2 regions of the Streptomyces sp. NBC_01012 genome follow, and region 1 is predicted to be linked to the other one. Evidence: riboswitches for the same ligand, from Rfam matches in the RefSeq annotation. Region 1 holds a riboswitch; the other holds the start of a gene.

Region 1 (4,206 bases):
CGCACTCTTCGGCGGCCTCATCGGCGCCGCGGTCATGTCGGCCGGCTGGTCCTCGATCAACGGCGGCACCGTCGTCACGAAGGTCCTGCTGCCCGCCGTCGCCGCGCCCGTCGTGGCCGGTGTCGCCGCGCTGCTCGCCACGAAGCTGACGTACCGCATCAACCGGAACATCACCGACGAGGCGCAGCTGAAGTCGACCGCCAAGGGGTACCGCGCCGGCCAGATAGCCTCGGCCGGTCTCGTCTCGCTCGCCCACGGCACCAACGACGCGCAGAAGACCATGGGCATCATCACCCTGGCCCTGGTCACCGGCGGGGTCCTCTCCCCCGGTTCCAACCCGCCCGTCTGGGTCATCACCTGCGCGGGTATCGCCATCGCGATGGGCACCTACCTCGGCGGCTGGCGCATCATCCGCACCATGGGCAGCGGCCTGACCGAGCTGCGTCCGCCGCAGGGCTTCGCCGCCCAGACCAGCGCGGCCACGGTCATCCTGGCCTCCTCGCACCTCGGCTTCTCGCTCTCCACCACGCAGTCCTGCTCCGGCGCCGTCATGGGCGCCGGACTCGGACGCAAGGGGGGCACGGTCCGCTGGTCCACCGCCACCCGGATGTTCGTCGCCTGGGGGCTCACGCTGCCGGCCGCAGGACTGGTCGGCGCGGGTGCCGAGTTCCTGACCAAGCAGGGCCCCTGGGGCGTCACGGCGGTCGCCGTCCTGCTCGTCGCGGGCTCGGGTGCCATCTGGACGCTGTCGCGCCGCAAGCCGGTCGACCACACCAACGTGACGGTGGGCGCGGAGCCCGCGGGCGTCGTCACCACCGCCGTCGCCGCGGTCAGCCCGCCGCCCGCCGGTACCGCCGTACCGGACCTCAAGACCACCATCCCGGCCCCCACGGCCGGTACCCCGGCCGACCCGGCCACGGTGTAAGGACACAACCGCATGAACATCGACTGGGCAGCTCTCGCCACCGTCTTCGGCGTCAGTCTCGTGGTCACCGTCGCACTGGTCGGCCTCTTCACCCTCGGCGTCACCGGTCTGGCCCGGCGGACGCCGACGGCGCAGGGCGGCGGGGCCGGCGTCCTGACGCGCACCGGCGCGTACGCCTGCTTCGGGCTGTGCCTGGCGGCCGTCGCGTACGGGATCTATCTGATCGTCGCCTGACCTCGGATCGGGCAGGGCACCGGGCCGGACACACCGCACGTGTGTCCGGCCCGGTGTGCGTCTCAGCACACTGAAGCCTCGCAGGTCAACGGCAGGTTGACTGGCGTTCGCGGGGCGTGGTGGACTGCCGGAGCCGTTTACGGCGACAGGAGAGGAAGCCGGTGCGAATCCGGCGCGGTCCCGCCACTGTCACCGGGGAGCAGCCTCCATTCGGAAGTCACGGTCCGCCATCGCGGGCTGGAAGGCCGGAGGAACTGCGGATCCGGAAGCCAGGAGACTCTCGTCGCCGGTCACGTCGAACCAGGGCGCGGACCCTGAGTGAGGACATACGCCATGTCTGGCTGCCCTGCGTCGGTCGGCGCACCACCTGCTGCCCCGAAGCTCCAAGGCGCGACGGCCGGCTGAGCGGTGCGAGCCGACCGCGTCTTCGCGTACGGCGCCACCGCCGGTCTGATCGGCGATCTGCTGCTCGGTGATCCCAGGCGGGGCCATCCGGTCGCCGCCTTCGGGCGTGCGGCGGCGGGCGTCGAGAACCGGCTGTGGCGCGATCACCGTGGCTGGGGCGCCCTGCACACGCTCGTCTGCGCCGGTGGCGCCACGGGCGCCGCGGCGCTGGCCGCCCGTGCCGTGCGCGACCGTCCGGCTGCCGCGGTCGCGCTGACCGCCGCCGCCACCTGGTCCGTCGTCGGGGGCACCTCGCTGGGCCGCGAGGCCCGTGCCATCGCCGGTGCGCTGGCCGCCGGGGACATCGAGCGCGCCCGGGAGCTGCTGCCGCATCTGTGCGGACGTGATCCGCAGTCGCTGGACGGGCCCGGCATCGCCCGCGCCGTGGTGGAGTCCGTCGCCGAGAACACCTCCGACGCCGTCGTGGGCGCCCTGGTGTGGGGTGCGCTCGGCGGGGTGCCGGGTCTTGTCGCCTTCCGCGCCGTCAACACCCTGGACGCGATGGTCGGGCACAAGTCCCCACGTCACCGGCGCTACGGCTGGGCGTCCGCCCGGCTCGACGACGTGGCCGGCTGGCCGGGGGCCCGGCTCACCGCCGCGCTCGCCGTGGCCGCGGGCGGGCGGGCGCGCGAGGCCGTACGGGCCTGGCGGGCCGACGCGGGCCGCCATCCCAGCCCGAACGCGGGCCCGGTGGAGGCCTCGTTCGCGGGGGCGCTCGGCGTACGGCTCGGCGGCACGCTGGCGTACGGCGGGCGGGTCGAGCACCGGCCGGTGCTGGGCGGCGCGACGGGCCGGGACGTACGGACCACGGACATCGAACGCGCGGTGCGGCTGTCGCGCCGGGTGAGTGTGCTGGCCCTCGCCGTGTGTGCGGCGGGGCGCTCGGCCATGGGACGGAGAGCCATGGGACGGAGAGCCACATGAGCGGCGGGCTGCTGGTCGCGGGGACCACGTCGGACGCGGGCAAGAGCGTCGTCACCGCCGGGATCTGCCGGTGGCTGGTGCGCCGGGGGGTGAAGGTCGCGCCCTTCAAGGCGCAGAACATGTCGCTGAACTCCTTCGTCACCCGCGAGGGTGCGGAGATCGGCCGCGCCCAGGCGATGCAGGCGCAGGCCGCCAGGGTGGAGCCGTCGGCGCTGATGAACCCGGTGCTGCTCAAGCCGGGCGGCGACCGGTCGAGCCAGGTCGTCCTGATGGGGAAGCCGGTCGGCGAGATGAGTGCGCGCGGCTACCACGGGGGGCGGCAGGAGGCGCTGCTGGGCACGGTCGTGGACTGTCTGGAGCAGCTGCGGGGCACGTATGACGCCGTGATCTGCGAGGGGGCGGGCAGTCCTGCCGAGATCAATCTGCGGCGTACGGACATCGTGAACATGGGCATCGCGCGGGCCGCGCGCTTTCCCGTGCTGGTGGTCGGCGACATCGACCGGGGCGGCGTCTTCGCCTCCTTCTTCGGTACGACGGCGCTGCTGAGCCCCGAGGACCAGTCGCTGGTCGCCGGATACCTCGTCAACAAGTTCCGCGGCGACGTGTCGCTGCTGGAGCCGGGGCTCGACATGCTGCTCGGGCTCACGGGGCGTCGTACGTACGGGGTGCTGCCGTATACCCACGGTCTGGGCATCGACGAGGAGGACGGGATGGGGGTCCCCCCTGCTCGAACGCAGCTGAGAGCTCGGGGGAGGGTGTCGACGCGCGGCACCGTGCGGGAGTCGGCCGTGGCGCCGCCGCACGGCGAGGACGTCCTGCGGGTCGCCGTGTGCGCGGTGCCGCTGATGTCGAACTTCACCGATGTGGACGCGCTGGCGGCCGAGCCGGGTGTGGTGGTGCGGTTCGTGGACCGGGCGGACGAACTCGCCGACGCGGACCTCGTCGTCGTGCCCGGGACACGGGGCACCGTGAAGGCTCTGGCGTGGCTGCGCGAGCGGGGACTCGCCGACGCGCTGCGGCGGCGGGCCGCCGAGGGGCGCCCTGTGCTGGGGATCTGCGGCGGGTTCCAGGTGCTGGGCGAGCGCATCGAGGACGAGGTGGAGTCGCGTGCCGGGGTGGTCGACGCGCTCGGGCTGCTGCCGGTGCGGGTCCGCTTCGGCCGGGAGAAGGTGCTCGGCCGGCCCGTCGGTTCGGCGCTCGGGGAGCCGGTGGAGGGGTACGAGATCCATCACGGGGTCGCCGAGGTGAGCGGCGGTGAGCCGTTCCTCGACGGGTGCCGGGTGGGCTCGGTCTGGGGGACGCACTGGCACGGCTCGCTGGAGAGCGACGGGTTCCGGCGGGCGTTCCTGAGCGAGGTCGCGCGCGCCTCGGGGCGGCGGTTCACCGCGGCGCCCGACACGAGCTTCGGGGCGCTGCGGGAGGAGCAGCTGGACCGGCTGGGGGATCTGATCGAGGAGCACGCGGACACGGACGCGTTGTGGCGGCTGATCGAGGGCGGTGCGCCGGCGGGGCTGCCGTTCATCGCGCCGGGTGCGCCGGAGGCGGGCCTGTCGCCCCGGACGGACCCGCGTATTGGCACTGATTTTTCTGCGAACGAGGAGGCCCTGTGAGTACGCCCTATCCCTTCACCGCCATCGTCGGGCAGGACGATCTACGGCTCGGGCTCCTGCTCAACGCCG
Region 2 (4,206 bases), 2.5 Mb from region 1:
TGGCTGCCGCCACGGCGGCGGCGAGCGCGGCCGGGTCGCCGGCCAGGACCGTCGTCGTCTCGGCTGCCCGGTCCCTCCGTACATGGGAGATCCGGTGTCCCTCGGGGGTCGCGACCACGTCGATCCACTCCCCGTGGGGGTGGCCGCAGCGGCGTTCGCACCCGGACCAGTACACAGGCAGCCGGCCGGCCGGTCCGACGGCGGCCCCCGCATCGGCCCGTACGTCTGCCAGCGACTTCGCGCAGCCTGGCTGTCCGATACAGGCTCCGACACCCGCCCAGGGGGAGCCTGGCCCGGTGATCAGGCCGGACTCCGAGAGGGCGGTGAGCAGGTCCTCCGTACGGCCGGGCGCGATCCCGGTGACCACGGCTCCGCGCCAGGGGGTGAGGCGCAGCTCCCCGGCGCTCGACAGCAGCCGCCACTGCGCCAGGTCCAGCCGCCCCAGCGGTACGCCGACGGACAGCGCGGTCTCGTGGGTGCCGCCGGGGACGGGGCCCGGGGCCGGGTGCAGTGCTTCGAGGGGGCGGGGGAGGTGGCCCGGGGTCACGGTGACGCCTGCCCTGCGCAGCCGGCGCTCGACCTCGGAGGGCAGCGCCGCCCCGCTGTCGGGCAGGTCCCTGATCCGCCAGGCGCCGCTGCCGCGGGCCGCGTCGAGGAAGGCTTCGGCGGCGAGCAGCGCGGCGCGGGGGGCGTCGGGGGAGGGGACGCGGTGTACGGCGTCGCCGTCCCCGACGCGCAGCAGGGCGCCGCCGGCGTCGCCGCGCAGGGTGAGGTCGGCGCCGAGAGCGTCCACGTCACCGCGGCCGTCGTCGAGCGCGAACAGAAAGCGTCCGGAGAGCGCAGTCGCGCTCTCACTTCCGCACAGAAGGCGGTCAAGGCCGGTCAGCCAGGGGCGGATGTCGAGGGCCCCGAGGCCGTCGAGCCCGGAGAGCGGGGACGCGACCACATTGCGTACGCGCTCATGGCGGGCGGAGGGCAGCAGCCCGGCCTCGTCGAGCAGCCCGGCCAGCTCGGCACCGCACTCAGGGGCGAGCCCGCGCAGCTGCACGTTGCCACGGGAGGTGAGATGCAACTCACCGTCACCGAAACGCTCGGCGGCCTGCCCCAGCGCCGCCGCACGGCGGGATGTCAGCACTCCGCCGGGTATGCGGATCCGCGCCAGCGCCCCGTCGTCCGCCCGGTGCAGACGCAGCGCGCCGGGGCAGGCGTCACCGCTGCTCCGGGCACATGCGTCGCCCGTGGACCGGGACGTGACGGCCTCGGACGAGGTCGTGAGGGGGGAGGCGGGCATGGCGGCGAGCATACCGACCGTGACCGTGGCGGGGCCCTGCCGTCACTGTGACCTACCGGACACCCGGCGCCGTGCCGGTCGGTGGCCTGGTCCGTGGCCCGCCGGACACCCGGTGCCGCGCCGGTCCGTGGCCCGCCGGACATCTGGTGCCGCGTTCGTACGTGACCTAACCGGACAGCCGCTGCCGTGCCGGTCGGAGCGGGGGGCCGTCTGGTCAGGACCCCCCACCTGCCGCCTACTATGCCTAGCGGCGGTCCGTTCGGGCCGTCATCACCAAAAGGTGACATGGAGGAAGCCCGGTGAGATTCCGGCGCGGTCCCGCCACTGTGAGCCCGGCCCCCTGAGGCCGTGCGAGTCAGGAACTCCTTTCCCCACGCTCTCGGCTCCGCCCGAGCAGGGGAGATCCCAATCGGACAACTGCCTGGGGCGTGGACACCCCGGGGAAGGGCTGACGCCGCATGATCCTGCTCCTGTCGACGTCCGACACCGACCTGCTGAGCGCCCGCGCCTCCCAGGGCCCGGTCAGCTACCGCTACGCCAACCCTTCCCGGCTCGGCCCCGATGACCTTCCGCAGCTCCTGGACGGCACCGACCTGGTCGTCGTCCGCCTCCTCGGTGGCGTACGCGCCTGGCAGGAGGGCCTCGACCAGGTGCTCGCCACCGGCCGGCCCGTCGTCGTACTGACCGGTGAACAGGCCCCCGACGCCCAGCTGATGGCGGCCTCCACCGTGCCCATCGGCATCGCGGCCGAGGCGCACGCCTACCTCGCGCACGGCGGCCCCGCCAACCTGGAGCAGCTGGCCCGCTTCCTCTCCGACACCGTGCTGCTCACCGGCCACGGCTTCGAGCCGCCCGCCCCGGCCCCCGCGTGGGGTCCGCTGGAGCGGACCGCCCGCGATGTCACGGGCCCGACGGTCGCGGTGCTCTACTACCGCGCCCACCACATGAGCGGCAACACCGCGTTCATCGACGCGCTCTGCACCGCCGTGGAGGACGCGGGCGCCCGCCCCCTCCCGCTGTACGTCGCCTCGCTGCGCACCCCCGAGCCCGAGCTCATCGACGAACTCCGGTCCGTCGACGCCATCGTGACCACCGTCCTCGCCGCGGGCGGAACCAAGCCCGCCACGGCGTCCGCGGGCGGCGACGACGAGTCCTGGGACGCGGGCGCCCTCACCGGCCTCGACGTACCCGTCCTCCAGGCGCTCTGCCTCACCAGCCCGCGCGCCGCCTGGGAGGAGAACGACGAGGGTGTCTCGCCGCTCGACGCAGCCACCCAGATCGCCGTGCCCGAGTTCGACGGCCGTCTGATCACTGTCCCGTTCTCCTTCAAGGAGATCGACGAGGACGGTCTGCCCGCGTACGTCGCCGACCCCGAGCGGGCAGCCCGGGTCGCCGGGATCGCCGTACGGCACGCGAGGCTCCGTCACATCCCGGCCGCCGACAAGCGGATCGCGCTCGTCCTGTCCGCGTACCCGACGAAGCACTCCCGCATCGGCAACGCGGTCGGCCTCGACACCCCCGCCAGCGCCGTCGCCCTGCTGCGCCGCCTGCGCGCCGAGGGCTACGACTTCGGCCCTGAGGAAGACATCCCGGGCCTGGTCTCAGGCGACGGCGACGAGCTGATCTACGCGCTCATCGAGGCCGGTGGCCACGACCAGGAGTGGCTGACCGAGGAGCAGCTGGCCCGGAATCCGGTCCGTATCCCCGCCGCCGACTACCGCCGCTGGTTCGCCACGCTGCCCGCCGAACTCCGTGAGGCGGTCGAGGAGCACTGGGGCCCCGCGCCCGGCGAGATGTTCCTCGACCGGTCCCGCAACCCCGAGGGCGACATCGTGCTGGCGGCGCTGCGCCGCGGCAATCTGCTGATCCTCATCCAGCCGCCGCGCGGCTTCGGCGAGAACCCGATCGCGATCTACCACGACCCCGATCTGCCGCCCTCGCACCACTACCTCGCCGCCTACCGCTGGATCGCCGCGTCCGCCGACGACAACGGCTTCGGCGCCGACGCGATGATCCACCTCGGCAAGCACGGCAATCTGGAGTGGCTGCCCGGGAAGAACGCGGGCCTGTCCGCCGCCTGCGGCCCCGACGCCGCGCTGGGTGACCTCCCGCTCGTCTACCCGTTCCTGGTCAACGACCCCGGCGAGGGCACCCAGGCCAAGCGTCGTGTGCACGCCACCCTGGTGGACCATCTGGTGCCGCCGATGGCCCGCGCCGACAGCTACGGCGACATCGCCCGCCTCGAACAACTCCTGGACGAGCACGCCCAGATCGCCGCCATGGACCCGGCCAAGCTGCCGGCCGTCCGCGCCCAGATCTGGACGCTCATCCAGGCCGCGAAGCTCGACCACGACCTGGGCATCGAAGGCCGCCCCGAGGACGAGGGCTTCGACGAGTTCATCATGCATCTCGACGGCTGGCTCTGTGAGATCAAGGACGTCCAGATCCGTGACGGACTGCACGTCCTGGGCGCGGCCCCGGCCGGCAAGGACCGCGTCAACCTGGTGCTCGCCGTGCTGCGCGCCCGGCAGATCTGGGGCGGCACGGCTTCGCTGCCCGGCCTGCGCGAGGCGCTCGGCCTCGACGAGTCGGCCGCCACCCGCACCGCCGCCGACACGGTCGAGGAGCAGGCCCGCGCGCTCGTCCAGGCCATGGACGACGCCGACTGGGATCCGGCGGCCGTCGCCGGTGTGGCCGAGGGGCATCCCCGGGCCGTCGCCGACATCCTCGACTTCGCCGCCCGCGAGGTCGTGCCCCGCCTCGCCGCGACGACCGACGAGCTGGACCACGCGGTGCACGCGCTGAGCGGCGGCTTCGTCCCGGCCGGCCCGTCCGGATCCCCGCTGCGCGGCCTGGTCAACGTCCTGCCGACCGGCCGTAACTTCTACTCCGTCGACCCGAAGGCCGTGCCCTCC

What was found. A riboswitch is a leader RNA that binds a small molecule or an ion and turns the genes downstream of it on or off. The one in region 1 is predicted to bind cobalamin.
Region 2: another riboswitch for cobalamin. It lies ahead of cobN (cobaltochelatase subunit CobN); the one in region 1 lies ahead of OG623_RS27845 (cobalamin biosynthesis protein).

Annotation. Positions count from the first base shown of each region.
Region 1 is NZ_CP108688.1:6,195,298-6,199,503, reverse strand. It holds gene OG623_RS27855 (anion permease) at 1-925, shown strand, start outside; gene OG623_RS27850 (hypothetical protein) at 938-1,159, shown strand; cobalamin riboswitch at 1,310-1,439, shown strand; gene OG623_RS27845 (cobalamin biosynthesis protein) at 1,568-2,527, shown strand; gene OG623_RS27840 (cobyric acid synthase) at 2,524-4,137, shown strand; gene OG623_RS27835 (putative cobaltochelatase) at 4,134-4,206, shown strand, end outside.
Region 2 is NZ_CP108688.1:3,651,226-3,655,431, reverse strand. It holds gene cobG (precorrin-3B synthase) at 1-1,303, opposite strand, end outside; cobalamin riboswitch at 1,536-1,680, shown strand; gene cobN (cobaltochelatase subunit CobN) at 1,750-4,206, shown strand, end outside.